DNA from 2 places in the Hahella chejuensis KCTC 2396 genome. Region 1 is predicted to be linked to the other one. Evidence: predicted binding sites of a transcription regulator. Region 1 holds the regulator's gene; the other holds the start of a gene.
The links. The regulator FliA, encoded in region 1, starts transcription of late flagellar genes. The targets are predictions, from matches to a motif close to CTAAAGTTNNNNNNNNNNCNGCCGATA.
Positions count from the first base shown of each region.

Region 2: a site for FliA is predicted at 4,393-4,419, ahead of fliD (flagellar filament capping protein FliD). Genes of this name have one in related genera too.

Region 1 is NC_007645.1:5,313,644-5,321,778, forward strand. Features, by position in the region: gene HCH_RS23180 (flagellar motor protein) at 1-44, opposite strand, end outside; gene HCH_RS23185 (protein-glutamate methylesterase/protein-glutamine glutaminase) at 44-1,210, opposite strand; gene HCH_RS23190 (chemotaxis protein CheA) at 1,266-3,740, opposite strand; gene HCH_RS23195 (protein phosphatase CheZ) at 3,752-4,543, opposite strand; gene cheY (chemotaxis response regulator CheY) at 4,563-4,949, opposite strand; gene HCH_RS23205 (RNA polymerase sigma factor FliA) at 5,121-5,858, opposite strand; gene HCH_RS23210 (MinD/ParA family protein) at 6,016-6,828, opposite strand; gene flhF (flagellar biosynthesis protein FlhF) at 6,885-8,135, opposite strand, start outside.
Region 2 is NC_007645.1:4,955,582-4,963,638, forward strand. Features, by position in the region: gene HCH_RS21600 (bifunctional acetate--CoA ligase family protein/GNAT family N-acetyltransferase) at 1-648, opposite strand, end outside; gene HCH_RS21605 (histone deacetylase family protein) at 895-1,818, shown strand; gene fliS (flagellar export chaperone FliS) at 1,921-2,316, opposite strand; gene fliD (flagellar filament capping protein FliD) at 2,378-4,348, opposite strand; gene HCH_RS21620 (flagellar protein FlaG) at 4,478-4,924, opposite strand; gene HCH_RS35050 (flagellin) at 5,005-7,065, opposite strand; gene HCH_RS21630 (motility associated factor glycosyltransferase family protein) at 7,243-8,057, opposite strand, start outside.

The sequences.
Region 1 (8,135 bases):
GCCACCAGGGCGATCAGGACGCCCACGATGCTGAGTAAATCCATTATCCGACACCGTCAATCAACCGCGGCGCAAATTCATCCAAGGCTAAAACTTCATCTGACAGGCCGGCGGTGGCCACCGCCATCGGCATACCGTAAATCACACTGGTCGCTTCATCCTGGGACCAGACCACGGAACCGGTTTCTTTCAACATACGGCAGCCTTCACGGCCGTCCGCGCCCATGCCGGTCAGGATGACGCCCAGTACTTTGCCGGGAAACATCTTGGCGCAGGAGCCGAAAGTAACGTCCACGCAGGGTTTATAGTGCAACCGCTCGTCGCCGTCGAGAATCTTGACCCGCGCCTGGGCGCCAACGCGCTCTATCAGCGTCTGTTTGCCGCCGGGCGCAATGTAGGCCCATCCTGGTTTCAGGATTTCGCCGTTCTCCGCCTGTTTGACGGACAACTGCGACAGACGGTTCAAACGTTCAGCAAATGCTGGCGTAAAGGACGCTGGCATGTGCTGCACCAGCACCAGCGGCGCGGGAAACGCGCCAGGCAAACGGGTGAGGATTTTCTGCAACGCCACCGGGCCGCCGGTAGAGGTGCCTATCAGCACCACTTTATAGTCCTGACGCGGCGTGCGCCGGGACTTCGCCGCCTTCACCTCGGGTTTAGGCTCCGGTTTGGCTGGCGGCGCCTTGGCGCGAGGCTCAGCAGGGCGGGTAACCGGCGCGGCCGGCTTGGGCGGCTCGCGCACTGGGATCGGCGCAGCGGGCTTGGCGGGCTGAGGAACGGATGCCGGCGCGGACGCCCCGGACATCCGGTATTTCGCCCGCGAAACCTCTTTGATGCGATCGTGCAACAGTCGTTTGATCTTGGAGGCGTCGCCGGACATCGCTTCGAAGCTCTTCGGCAGAAAATCCACCGCGCCCGCTTCCAGGGCGTCAAAGGTCACTCGGGCGCCTTCGTAGGTAAGAGAGGAAAACATCAACACCGGCGTGGGCTGAACCCGCATGATTTCCTTGACTGCGGTAATGCCGTCCATGACCGGCATCTCGTAGTCCATGGTGATGACGTCGGGTTTCAGTTTAAGCGCCATCTCGACGCCTTCACGGCCATTGCTGGCCGTGCCGACGACATCCACATCGCTTATGGAGCTCAGGATCTCGCAAAGGCGACGTCTGAAAAATCCCGAATCATCTACTACCAGGACCTTTAAGGTCATTCATCGGTCTCCCGTTTTTGGAAATCACTCCGCCGCTGCGCCTTATGACAAGCGCTCAGCCTGCGGAAGCCGCAGGCGCCGTTTCACCCGAATCCGTCACCAACTGACTCTTCCTGAACGTCGGCCGTCCGTATACTTTGCTGGACTTGGCGTAGCGTCCAAGCATGCTGGGAATGTCCAGTATCAGCGCAATGCGCCCGTCTCCAGTGATGGTGGCGCCGGCCATTCCCGGCGTGCCGTGCAGCATTTTGCCCAGCGGCTTGATGACCACTTCTTCCTGACCGACCAACTGATCGACCACAAAGCCCACGCGCTTGGTGCCGACGGAAACAATCACCACATGACCGTTCTCTTCGGTGGGCTCAAATTGCGCGCCTTTCACCAACCAGCGTTTGATGTGGAACAACGGGAATACATTCTCGCGCACCACGATACATTCCTGCCCATCGACAATGTTGGTCTGGGTCAGATCAAGGTGGAAAATTTCCACCACGCTCACCAATGGGAAAGCGAATGCCTGGTCCCCCAGCATCACCATCAAGGTTGGCATGATGGCGAGGGTCAGCGGCACTTTGATCACAATGCGCGAACCACGGCCCAACTCCGACTCAATATGGATGGTGCCGTTCAATTGAGTGATCTTGGTTTTGACCACATCCATCCCAACGCCGCGCCCGGACACATCGGATATTTCCGTTTTAGTGGAGAACCCCGGCGCGAATATCAGGTTATAAGCTTCGTTGTCGGTGAGACGCTCGGCGGCGTCCACATCGTAAATGCCTTTCTCCACCGCTTTCTGGCGCAGCACCACCGGGTCCATACCGGCGCCGTCGTCTTCGATGGAAAGCAGAATATGATCGCCTTCCTGCTCCGCCGCCAGCACCACACGCCCTACCCGCGGTTTGCCTTTTTGCTCGCGCGCTTCGGGAGATTCGATACCGTGGTCCACTGCGTTACGCACCAAGTGGACCAGAGGGTCGGACAGAGCTTCGACCAGGTTTTTATCCAGATCGGTGTCTTCCCCACGCAACACCAGATTGACTTCTTTGCGCAGGTTGCGCGCCAAGTCCCTCACTACGCGGGGGAAGCGGCCAAATACTTTCTTGATGGGCTGCATCCGCGTCTGCATGACGGCGGACTGCAAGTCGCTGGTGACCACGTCCAGATTGGACACGGCTTTACTCATGTTCTCGTCGGCGAACTCTTCGCCTAAACGTTTGAGACGGTTACGCACCAGCACCAGTTCGCCGACCATGTTCATAATGTCGTCGAGACGCTTGGTGTCCACACGCACCGTGGTTTCCGTCGCGATACTGGCCTGGGCGTCTTTTCCAGCGGCGGCGCTCGCCGCAGGCTGCCGCCGCTCTTCGTCCGGCTCGGCGCGGGCTGGCGCGGGCTTGACGGCTTTCGGCGGTTCTTTCTTGACCGGCTCCTTCTTGACGGGCTCTTTTTGCACAGCCGCCTTTTCCGCCGGTTTTGCCGCGGCCGGCTTGGCGCCTGCGGTAGGACTTGGCCCCTTGCCGGAGCCGTGCAATTCGTCCAGCAGTTTTTCGAATTCGTCGTCGGTAATCAGTTCAGAGTCGCTTGCGGCGGCGGCCTCTTTCTTCTCTACCTTTTTCTCTACTTTCTTTTCAGGCTCGGCTTTCGCCGCTGGCTTGCCTTTCTTCTCCGCGGCAGGGGCTTTCTTCTGCTCAGCCCCATCAGAGACGGCGCCGTCAAACTTGCCTTTGCCATGCAGCTCATCCAGCAAGGCTTCAAATTCATCATCGGTGATTTCATCGCTGTCGCCGGCGGACACGGCGCCAGCGACGTCTTCCTGCGGAACGGGAGCGGGTTCCGGGGCGGCCTTGGCGGATTTACTTTCCTTGACGCCGCTGAATTTGCCGGGACCATGCAGTTGATCCAGCAGTTTTTCGAATTCGTCTTCCGTGATTTCGTCGCCTTCGTCTTTCGATTCGCTCGCCTCCGCTTTCTCTCCGCCTTCTTCATCATCCAGGGCGTTAAGCAGATTCTCGAATTCGTCGTCGGTGATATCGCCTTCCGAGGACGCTACAGGGGCTTCAGCTTCCTCAGCGGCTTCTTCGCGCTCTTCAATGGGTTCTTCGGCGGGCTCTTCAGCCTCTTCCGCCACAGAGGCGGATTCGCCGCTGGCCAGCCGCTCCAGGGCGGCCATGAGTTCGGGAGCGGCGGGGGTCAACTCTTCCCGCATCTTCACTTGGGAAAACATTTCGTTGACCGCGTCCAGCGCCTGCAACACGACATCCATCAATTCGGAGTCGACGCTGAGCTGACCGTTACGCAACAGGTCGAAGACGTTTTCCGCCACGTGACAGCATTCCACCAAGGCGTCCAACTGAAGGAAACCGGCGCCGCCTTTGACGGTGTGAAACCCACGGAAAATGGCGTTCAGCAGATCGCGGTCGTCCGGGTTCTGCTCCAGTTCCACCAACTGCTCTGAGAGCTGTTCAAGAATTTCTCCCGCTTCGACTAGAAAGTCCTGCAGGATTTCTTCGTCCGCTTCAAACCCCATTCATGTGCTCCTCAGAAACCAAGGCTGGAAAGAAGGTCGTCCACGTCGTCCTGGCTGGCGACGACATCTGAGCGTCCTTCGGTCTGGATCTGCGGGCCGTGCCCTTTTGTAATCGATTCTTCTTCGGCTCTCAGCTCGTGCTGAATGCCTGTTATGCGGTCAACCTTGCCCGCCATGGCGACCAGTTTGACCAGATTCACCTCCACTTCCCTGACCAGACCGGTGACCTTGTTGATGACCTGTCCGGTAAGATCCTGAAAGTCCTGAGCCAATAGTATTTCCGACAGATTGGTGTACACCTTGTCGCTGTTAGCAGCCAGATCCACCAGAAACTTATCGATGCGCTTGTACAGCTCGCGGAATTCCGAAGGGTCCATTTCCCGCCGCCGCAACCGCGCCCAGGCTTCCTTGAGTTCATGGGCCTCCTGCTTCATTTCCACCGCCACAGGCATACTCGCTTCCACCATATCCATGGTTTTATTGGCGGCTTTGTTGGTCATATCGACCACATAGGAAAGACGATCGGAGGCGTCGGCGATCTTCGACATTTCCTCCTGCTGATTCATCTTCACGTTGCCCATGTCGATATTGAAATTGCGTATGGCTTCGTGCAACGAACGGGTCAACTTGCCCACTTCGTAGTACAGCGTGCGGTCCCGAGTGTCATTAAGGTCGGAAATTACCCGCAACGCTTCGCCAAAGTCCCCCTTGCTGACGTGTTCCATCAAGCTCGCCGCCTGCTCGCTCAAGCGCGCCTCGATGTCCTCTTGGGAGGAGGATGGTGGCTGCTGTTCATTGGTCATAGTAATTCCTGCGGTTTTATTAGGAGTCGATCCGCTCGAAGATTTTTTCTATCTTTTCCTTCAACACGGCCGCAGTAAACGGCTTCACCACATACCCGTTAACACCCGCCTGCGCCGCTGCGACAATCTGATCCCGTTTGGCTTCCGCCGTCACCATGAGCACCGGCAGGTTTTTCAGACTCTCATCGGCGCGAACAGCCTGGAGTAATTCGATTCCCGTCATTCCAGGCATATTCCAGTCCGTGACCAGAAAATCAAACTTCCCGGTTTTTAACATCGGCAGCGCGGTGGACCCGTCATCCGCTTCATCGGTATTGGTGAAGCCCAAATCCCGAAGCAGGTTTTTAATAATCCGCCTCATTGTTGAAAAGTCATCTACAACGAGGATTTTCATGTTCTTGTCCAATGTAACCTCCACAATGGCGACGCTGGAAACCCTTTGATTTCATTACTCTACTGAGTAAGTCTAGCTGGTCGCGCCGTACTATCCAGTTTTTTGATACAAGTTGTTTTAGAAAACATGACCGCAGGATGCTGATTTCGAAAAAACATTAACCTGCACCGGCAATGGCTTGATTTAGCTGTTTTTCCAGTCTGAGAGACGGGATCGCAGTCGCAAGGTCGCCTGAGAATGAATCTGACTGACCCGGGACTCGCTGACTGAGAGCACCTGGCCTATTTCCTTGAGGTTGAGTTCTTCGTCATAGTAGAGAGACAGCACCAGCTTCTCCCGTTCCGGCAAACCGTCTATCGCGGCGCTCAATTTTTCCAGAAAGGCGTTTTGTTCGATATCGCTGAGGGGGTTATCGGCGGTTAACGTTTCATCGTCAGAGCCGCCCTCCCCGTGAAAGCCCAACTCTTCCAGACTGAACAGCTTCCCCGAACTGGCGTCGCGCAGGCTGGCGTGGTATTGCTCCAGAGGTACGCCCAGCTCCGCCGCCACTTCCGCATCCGACGCGTCGCGACCGGTGCGGGCTTCAATAGTGTGTATCGCTTCCGCGATATTGCGGGCGTTGCGGTGCACAGAGCGCGGCACCCAATCGCCTTTACGGATTTCGTCCACCATGGCGCCGCGAATGCGGATGCCCGCATAGGTTTCAAATTTGGCGCCTTTGCCGGCGTCGTATTTCTGCGCGGCCTCCAGCAATCCGATCATGCCCGCCTGAATCAGATCCTCCACCTGCACGCTGGCGGGCAGACGGGCGATCAGGTGATGCGCGATGCGCTTGACCAGAGGCGCGTATTGCCTGACCAGAGTGTCGGCGCGCTCCGCCCGCGTCTCGCTATACATCATATAAGTATTCGCCAATGACATGAATTTGCGCGCAAGGCCTGCAATAAACCGGATGATTTCAACAAAAACGTTCTCATGGGTGTTTGAGGATATGTCCGGCGCAGCAACCATCACGCCTCATCGCAAGCGCCCGGGATATAGCCTCCGGGCGAGCCCTCACATTCAGTCCGGCGCATGTCTAACTGTGCACCAGACGCTCCACAAAGAATTCCAAATTACCTCTCGGCGCCGTCGGCAACGGCCAGTTATCCACTTTCTGCGCCAGTTGGCGGAACGCCAGGGACGCTTTGGCGCGTGGATAGGCTTCGTATACAGGACGCTGCCGTTGCACCGCTTTGCGTACGGCTTCGTCAAATGGAATGCTTCCTACATATTGTAGCGCAACTTCCAAAAAGCGTTCGGAGACCTTGGATAATTTGCCGAACAAATGCCGCCCTTCCTGCTCGGAGCGAACCATGTTGGCGAGCACCCTGAACCGGTACATATCGTGGTTCTTATTGAGCAGCTTGATGACCGCATAAGCGTCGGTAATCGAGGTGGGTTCGTCGCACACCACCACCAGGGCTTCCTGCGCCGCGCGCACGAATGAGAGCACTTGTTCGGAGATGCCCGCCGCCGTGTCGATCACCAGCACGTCCAGGTCGTCGCTGATGTCGCTGAAGGCGTTGATCAAGCCCGCATGTTCCAGAGGAGACAGATGAGTCAGATGCTGGGTGCCGGAGGACGCCGGAACGATTTTTATGCCCCCCGGCCCTTCGATCATCACTTCCCGCAGGGTGCAATCCCCCGCCAGCACATCCCCGATATTGCGCGAGGCGGTGACGCCGAGCAACACATCAATATTGGCCAGTCCGAGGTCCGCATCCAGCAATACCACGCGACGTCCCAAATCCGCTAACGCGAGAGACAGATTTATGGAAACATTGCTCTTGCCGACACCCCCCTTTCCTCCGGTGACTGCAATAACTTGAACCGGATGTACTTTGCTCATACCGGTAGAGATCTCCTGTTATCAGACGGCGCGGCATTGACCCCGCACTCAATAGTTTAGACCACCAGTTCCGCAGCGAAGCGAGTGGTATTATTAGTTTGTTCGGTCTCCCGCCGGGTCCGCCGCCACAGTGCGTCCGCGCGCGCCACCAGGGCATGCGCTTTCGCCGGATGAATGTCATCGGGTATTTTCTGTCCGTCGGTGACATAGGCGACCGGAAGCCGGTTCAGGATGGCCATGCTCAACACTTCACCCAGACTGAACGCTTCATCCAGTTTGGTCATGATACAGCCGGAAAGCTCCAACATCTTATAGTAATGGTAGGTGGATTTCATGACCTGCGGTTGGTTAACTGCCGACAATACAAGATAATTTCTGATGCGGTGACGGGTCACTTTCAAGTCTTTCTGTTGACGCTCCCAATTGGGGTCCTGAGGCGTCAACCCGGCGGTGTCGACCAGCACTAAACGCTTGTTGGCGAGCCGGTCGAGCAGATCGTCCAGGCTGTTCTCTTCATCCACCACATACACGGGCACGTTCAGCAGACGCCCAAAGGACTGCAATTGCTGCTGGCTGGCCACCCGAAAGCGATCCGTGGTGATCAGCGCCAGTTTTTCGGCGCCGTAGTGAACCACGAAACGCGCCGCCAGTTTGGCGAGGGTGGTGGTTTTTCCGGAGCCGGTCGGCCCCAGCAATGCGCATACCCCGCGCTGGTGAATCAATTCTTCATTTTCCGCCTTCAAACCATGCGCAAGCCGCGCCATCAGGTTGCGCCATTGTTCCTGCGCGCCTTTGCGAGGGTCCGTCTTGGCGGTGAGCGCGCTTTGCAGCTCGCGGAAGACGCCCATTTCCTGCAGGCGTTCGATCAGCTCGCGATGAGCGGGGTTTTCTTCCGGCCGCGCAGCGACCACAGGCTGACGCATGATGCTTTTGAGCTGCATGATCTCTTCGCGCATTTCCGCCAGCATACGAGAGGTTTCCTGTTCTCCGGCGCCGATTTGCCGGGAAGCCGTCGTCGCCTGCTCCACAGCGGCAAAAGCCGGCGTGGGGTCAGCCTTTGGCCTGGCGTTGTCTTTCAGCGTTTCCAGCCGCTCCCGCACCCGCAACATTTCATCCTCCAGGCGACGATGGCGGTCCGCCGTCTCCCTGGCCACCGCAGAGGGCGTGGGGCGTGCGCCTTCCTGTTCAGGCATGCTGCTGCGCTGATCGTCCTCGTTGTAATCCAGCGCGCAGATCACCTCCACGCCATCCCCGGTTTTGCTGGTGGACAGAATGACGGCGTCCGCGCCAAGATCTTCACGAATGTC
Region 2 (8,057 bases), 360 kb from region 1:
CAGCAAAATCGCTTTGGTGCTGCGATCCTGGGCCAGGTAATCAATCAGGTCGTCCAGCCCGACATCAATACCGTCCCCCAGGGTGGTAAGGTGCGAAAAGCCGATGCCCCGGGTGAACGCCCAGTCGATCACCGCGCTGGCGAGAGACCCGGACTGGCCGATATAGGCGATCTTGCCCGGCAGCACTCCCATATGCATGTAGGTCGCGTTCAGATTGCTGGCCGGGGACAACATGCCAATGGTTTCCGGCCCCAAAATACGGATGCCGTACTCAGACGCGATTTCCTGTACGGAATACATCAGCGGCCGACCGCTGCGGCTATGAGTGCGCGACAGACCGCCAGTGAGGATCATCGCGGTCTTAACCTTGACGTTTCCCAGCACCCGGACAATGCGCGGCACGCTCTCCGGCGGCGTACAGATAATCGCCAGATCCGGACGAAACGGCATCTGTTGCGGGCGCTTCACGCAGGGAACGCCATGTACGTCGTGGTAGCCCTTGTCGTTCACCACCACCAACCGGCCTGAATAATCCGTGGACATCAGATTGCGCAACACCATACCGCCCAGGTTATTGGAGCGTTCTGAGGCGCCGATCACGGCGATGGACTTAGGGTTGAACAACGCTTCTAAATGTCGGGTTCCCAATCTGTATTCTCCATTTGCGTTGACAGGCTCCGGACCCGGCGACTGCGGAAACGCCGCCGATATCTAAGATACATAGACCAATACCGGCCACTTTGACAGATATCAAGATCCCCCGCTTTGACTGACTTGGCGTAATTCGACGCGCCCGCCTCAATCGAGGGCGCGGACTATAACATTCGCCCCATCACCGGTTTCAAGCGGTTATGGCTTTGCAGTAGACTAAAAGCCTCTAAAAGGAAAACAAAGATGAAAACCGCCCTTTTCTATCATAAAGACTGTACATTGCACGACATGGGCGAGGGGCATCCCGAAAGCCCCATGCGATTGCAGGCGATTATGGACCGGCTGGAACATGCCGGCATACTGCAGGAAGTGGACTTGGTCGAGCCGCAGGAAACCGACCGCGACAAGATTATCCGGGTGCATCCCTCCCGCTACGTTGAACAACTGGAAAATCTGAATCCGGACAAAGGCCGCATTATGGTCGATCCGGACACCGCCCTGATGCGTCACAGCCTGCGCGCCGCCTATCTGGCGGCGGGCTCTGCGGTAGAAGCGGCGAATATGGTGCTCAGCGGTCAGGCGAACACTGCGTTTTGCGCCGTGCGTCCACCCGGCCACCATGCGGAGCGCAGCAAGTCCATGGGCTTCTGCTTTTTCAACAATATCGCTATCGCCGCCCGTCACGCCATGGACTTTCACGGCCTGGAGCGCATCGCCATCGTGGATTTCGACGTGCATCAGGGCAACGGCACGGTAGACATCTTTCAGGACGACCCCCGGGTGCTGTTCTGCTCCAGTTTTGAATATCCACTGTACCCTTTCAGCCATCACGCGGTGGACCGCCCCAATATCATCAACACGCCGTTGGACGCCCATACCCGTGGGTTACAGTTCCGCCGCAGCGTCGAGCGGGACTGGCTCGCCCGCCTGCAGGATCACCGCCCGCAGTTGATATTGATCTCAGCGGGTTTCGACGCCCATAAAAAAGATCCGTTGGCGCATCTGGAACTGGAAGAAAGAGACTACCGCTGGATCACCCGCCTGCTGATGGATGTAGCGCGGGTTTACAGTAATGGGCGCATTGTCTCTATTCTGGAAGGGGGATATAACTTGAACGCCTTGTCCGCCAGTGTAGAAGCGCATATGGAAGGCTTGATGGGGAACTAAGCATGCTTTACGAAGGGCGACTCAACATTTGATCAGGAACTCCGTCCGATTTCGGCGGACGGAGATCCCATAAGGTTGCGGGAAGCGGTTATTCAGACCTGACTAGACCAGCCCTTTTTCCAAGGCTTCCTGACGGATGCCGTCCCAGCCGTTCTTGACCTGTTTCAGCAAACCCGCCACTTCATCCAGAATCATCGCATCATTTTGCAGGTTGGCTTCGAACAAACGACGTTCCATGTATTCGTACAATGCATCCAGACGCTCAGCGATATCGCCGCCTTTGTCTTTATCCAGAAATTCGCGCAGTCCGCCGATAATCTCGACCGCCTTGCCGATCAACCGATTCTTGCCTTCAAAATTCTTGGCCAGGATCTGCCCTTTCGCCATGGTGATGCGCTCCAGCGCCCCATCGAACAACAGTTGGATCAACTTGTGTCCATCCGCATCGACGATGCTGGTCTGACGATTCACGCTCTGATACTGATGTAACGCGTTCATTGTAATAGCAACCTCATAATTACTCGTCTGTGATCTTAAGCGCCTGAATCAGGCCCGCCGCTTAACTCTTGCTTCCGGTGCTGCTGGCCAGCAACGCTTCCAACTGCGTGGACAGAAAATTTTCAGTGTTCTTAAGCTGGGAAATTATCAAATCCGCTGCAGTGAACTGACGCGCCAGTCTGTCGGTAAGGGCGGTGATTCTGTCATCCAGCTCCGTACGGTCTTCGGAGATTTTTTCCAGCTGTGAATTAAAGCCATTGATGGCGACCGTAATCAAACCTTCGGAGGACAGATAACTATTCACCAGGTCGACCATCTGGTCTCCCACCCCTTCAATATAAGTCGCCTCGCCTCGCGCACCGGTAGCGCCACCGGTAATTTGCAGTTTGAGTCCTTTGGAGTCTCCTTCTGAGGAGGTCAGGTACTGGCCATTGCCGGTAGCGGCTTTACCATTGATTGTGCCGGCGACATCCAGGCCATCTACGCCGGTGGCGACAGTCAAACCCAGCTGCGCTGCGGTATTGGTGTCGATAGCAGTGATCTCAACCGTGGATGAACTGCCATATTGTCCAGAGGTAAACACCAGCTGATTACTGCCGTCCAACGACACTGTCACCCCAGAGCCAGCGATATTCGCATCCGCATCCAGTTGTGTCTGAATTTCCGCCAGCAGCTCACTATCAGTGTAGGTGGCGGCGGTCAGGGTAATAGTGTTGGACTCTACCCCATTGACTTTGATCTTGAAGGTGTCGTTGTCCGCGTCAATAACCGTGGAGCCGCCCAACGCCACATTACCAGTAAAAGCCCCCTGGGTCGCAACCTGAGTGATATCTACGGCGTAGGAGCCAATCTTCGTGTTTATCCCGGCGCTGACATACTTAACTTGGGCGTCCGTGGTGCGGCCTTGATCGGCGAACAAGGCCGCCACGTCATTCGGGTAGCTTTGCAGCTTGGACTGAAATGTAAGGCTGTTGAACTCCAACTGTCCCGATTCTGAGTTGGTCGTAATTCCCAGCTCAGAAAGGCTACGCACGTTCGAGCTTTCCAGTCCGGGAACAATGGAACTCAGCGTAGAGCGCAATTGCGTGGAGATAGTGCGCACCGTGGAGCTGCCCAGCAAAGTGCCTTTTTCTCCGGTATCACTGTCAAAAGCAGTGACTTCATTAATGATTTCCTGCAAAGCATTATATTTATCCACCAAATCCTGGACCCTTTCGGTCACAGCATTCAGATCTTTGCTAACGGTAACGTTGACTGCGCTTGCGGTTTCTGCGTTTAAAGTCAGAGTCAGGCCGTCCACCACGTCATCGACAGTGTTCAACGAGCGGGTGATCGCCACGCCATTCAAAGTAAAGGCGGCGTCTTCCGCTGCGACGTCCTGAGTTAAATTCTGGTTGGTGGCGTTATAAATAAACTGGGAAATTCCAGAAGCGTCCGTACTGTTGCCGTCGTTATCCGTCGCCGAAATGGAAATAGCGTTCGCCAGGCCGGTTTTTGAGGCGGATAACACAAGCTGATAGGAGGAGCCGTTGTAGATAACGGAGGAGTTAACATCCAACCCCATATCGTTAATAGCGTCGGACAACCCCTGCAACGTGTTGTTGCTGCTATCTACGGTCAGGTTTTCGGTAACGCCGCCAACAGTGAAAGACAGTGTTCCAGTTCCTACCGTCGTGGTGTCTTTATCAGCGAAAGTCCCGGAACTCAATGATTGCGCGACAGCCAGGTTGCTGACGGTAAGCGCATATGAACCGGTTTTGGCGGAGGTGTTGGCGGTGACGCCAATAGAAGAGCCGCTGGAGGTCGCCGTATTGCTGGACATCGACTCCGGCGTACTCAATGTTCGGGCGGACAAACGCAGGTCGGTGATTGCGCTTTTCAGACGACTCAGATCGCTGAGTTTGGCCGTCACTTCATCTTCTTTAAGATCCAGCCTTTTTTCCGTCGGCTCACGCTCAGCACTGGCCAGCTGCTCGATCAAATCGCTGGTCAATACTCCCGAGCCGATGCCTATTGAAGAAACGCTTGCCATGTGACGCCAACCTCACGGGTTATGTGTACGATCATATCTCTATTTATCGGCAAAAAGGGGCAAATCTTTGCCCCTTTTTTTGTTACGGATCGTAAATCCCTGCCGAACCCTGTCTGATTCCGTCAAGCCTCACGCCTTGGCGGAAAACAGATTCACTGGTTCATCCTGCTGCAAGTTGCGCGCCAGCTTGAGCGCCAAGTCATCAGGAATCTGCCTCACTACTTCTTTTGTGGTTCTGTCCAAAACAGTAATGACCGTTCTTCCCGAATCCTCATCCAGTTCGAACTGCAGGTCGCGTTGCACAGATTGAACGTACTCGTTCAACTTCGTCACCGCTTCCCTCAGCTCCTGGCTCTGCTCCCTTACCAACTGTTGCTTCTGCTTGTCAGCGATATCGTTGCTGGGTTGGGCTGCGGCGCTCTGCTTCGCAGCCTGCGTATCAGGCGTAGACGTGGCTACCCCGGACTTAACCTTAGGTTCAATCGGAGGTGACGACGTCGCGGACTGAGCAGCCGGCAAACTCACGGGCTTCGTGACCGCCGACATACTCAGTTCATTAGTCTTAACGTCATTCATATCTCACCTCTTAGCATGTCTTAACGCTTAAACCGGCCGGAAGAGATCATCCGGCCGGTATGTCACGTTAGTTCACTCCGTTACTGCAGGAGCGACAAGACTTGCTGGGGTCTTGCATTTGCCTGCGCCAATATTGAGATACCGGCCTGTTGCAGTACCTGCGCCCTTGACAACGCCGCAGTCTCGGATGCGAAGTCTGCGTCCCTGATCCGGCTGTTGGCGGAGTTCAGGTTCTCGTTGTTCACTTCCAGGTTCGCAATCGTGTTCTGGAAGCGGTTCTGGATGGCGCCCAGTTCCGCCTGTTTGGACGTTACAGTCTGCAATGCGTTATCCACCGCTTTCAGGGCTGACTCAGCGCCAGCTACCGTCGAGATGTCCACATCTTGCAGCAGAGAGCCGCTTTCGGCGCCGCCGAATGTGCCGATTCTCAAACCTGCTTTCGCCAGACCGGCGGAGTTGGTGTTGGATTCAACATCTATTTGACCGCCAGACAACAGAGTCACAGAGCTGACAAAGGTCGTGGTGGTGATGCTGGCCATCGCTGTGGCGCCGCTGATGTCGATGTTACGACCGTCCGCAGCCACCAGAGTGAAGGAGTCAGAGTCCAGTACTTCCGCAGTCACGCCAGTCTGGCCGGATTTCTGATTGATCGCGTCAATGATCGCCGCCTGCTTCACAGCAACATCGTCAGTGGTGCTGAAGCTCGCGGTGATGGACACGCCGTTAACCGTGATTGTGGCGGAGGCTGTCGTGGTCGTCAGGTTGCCTGAGTTCACGCGGTTTTCGTTAGCCAGCGCAGTGACGCCAGTCTGATCAGAGGCGCGGTTGATCGCAGCCGCTTTCGCGATGGCGCTACCGTCCGCATTCGCAGTGGAGGCCGTGTCGTCAGTGGTCAAGCTGGGTCCGATAGCCACGTTGTTGATGACGATGTCGCCAGTCACCAGAGCAGTGGTAGAACCGTTATCGCTCACAATACCCGCGTTATTTCCGCTGAATGAGCCCACTTCAAAACCGGCGTTATCGATGTTGCCTGTAGTCGTAGTCAGTGCAATGTCGCTGCCGTCGTCGCTTGAAAGCGAGTAGGTGCCGACATAGGCGTTACCCAGGGAGCTTGCAGCGGCCAGACCAAAGGTGGCCAAGGTGTTGCTCGTAGTTTCAGTCAATACGATGTTACGACCGTCGTCGGCCACCAGAGAGATACCCTTGGCGGTGTCGCCGTCGAAGACCGCACGCACGCCAGTGGCGCCGGATTTCTCGTTAATAGCGTCTGCTGTCGCTTGCAGGTTCTGCTCGACAGTCAAGGTGGTGCCTTTACTCAGACTGATGCTGACCCCGTTCAGGTTCAAGGACACGTTCGCCGCAGTTGCGTCGGCGGTCGTGGTGCCGGCGACATAGTTTGCATCGACAGAAGCGGTGACGCCGGTCTGATCGGCGACGTCATTAATGGCCGCCGCCTTGGCAATGGCGCTGGAAGCGGCATGGCTGGTGGAAGCCGTGTCGTCAGTACCCACAGAAGCGCCCACAGAGATACCGTTGATAACGATGTCCCCTGCAACCATTTCGTTGCCGGTGCTGCCTACAACCAGAGCGGTTGTAGTCGTTCTGCTGGAAATACCGCTGGTGTCCGCCGTTCCCAAAGTGCTGGTATCCAGCTTGGAAATGGACACGTTAATAGTGTTCCCCAAATTGGCGCCGGTTTGGAAAACGGAGTTCTGGAAAGAACCGTCAAGCAGTTTCTTACCGTTGAAGTTGGTCGTCTCAGCGATGTTTTCAATCTCGCTGATCAGCTGATCAACCTCTTCCTGCAAGGCTTCACGGTCGATAGTTGAGTTAGTGTCGTTCGCAGATTGCAGTGACAGTTCACGAATACGCTGTAAGCTGTCTTTCATTGAACTCAAGGCGCCTTCTGCTGTCTGCGCCAACGAGATCGCGTCCCCCGCATTACGAACCGCGACGTTGGTGCCGCGAATCTGAGCGTCGAAACGTGTTGAAATCGCCAGACCTGCCGCGTCATCTTTTGCGCTGTTGATGCGGAGACCCGAGGAAAGCCGCTGCAGCGCCGTATCCCCTGACCGCTGTGAAGCGTTCAGGTTACGCTGCGCATTCAACGACGCAATGTTGGTATTAATTATTTGAGGCATATTTGCTTCTCCTGTAACCCTTCTCACTCGGTTAAGAGGTTCTCGCTTCTACACAGCAGGGCCGGTCGAACTGCGCTAACCCGTTGTCCTTAGTAACGGCTTCAGGAGAAGATTCTTTAGTTAATTTTCGCCTGCTCTTTGTAATGAAATGTAAGCCTTAAGCCCATGACATCACGCTCACGAAAAGTCATCGGGATCGTTGATCGAGCGACGCACCCAGGGGTCCGTTGCAAGGTCGAATTTTTTGTACATAACCTGAAGAAAATGTTTATGCACATCAAGAAGAAAGCGCAGCATTGTATGTCTCCATTCCTCCATGAAGGTCAACCTCTCTGCATCATTCTGAATAGCCAGCGCATGCGCGAAACCGATATAAAGAAAATGTCTGATAGAGCCCCGTAACAGAAAATAAAATTCTTTCGCTTTGGTTTGCACCCGATCTTCCATGTATGTGTTGATGCGGTTACAGACTCTGTTCATTTCATCCTTGCTGGTAATAGGCGCCTGCAGAAATGTGGAAACATCGTCGCTGAACTGCCCGAATAAGACATTTAAGCGGTCTCGCTTCTTCTCCAGCACGTCTACTGGTATTTTTTCGTGCTGCGACGCGTAGAGGTAATCCACCACCTTCTGCTTCTTGTCGCTGCTCGCGCTGAGCGCCGTCAGGGAGAGCGGCAAAGGTCCAGGCGCCACCCACTCAGCGCCCTCAATCTTGGCCCCATGAGAGAAGTTGTAGACTTTTCCGCGCTCTGGGTAGTCGCGCAGGCTGTTTTCCGCTTTGCGTTTGGCGGCGAAATATTGCGGGGACGTCAAAACGGAGCCGCCGTCAACGCCCTCCACCTGAAACACATGCTGGCCGTCGTAATCCACGCTGCGCTTGAACGCTTCATGGGCGTCGTCGTCATAATAGATCGAGCTTTGCGCATGGTGATGGCGTCTGTCCGTGAAGCCAAAGTCCATTCCAAACAATAATATGTTCTTGAATCCGTAGT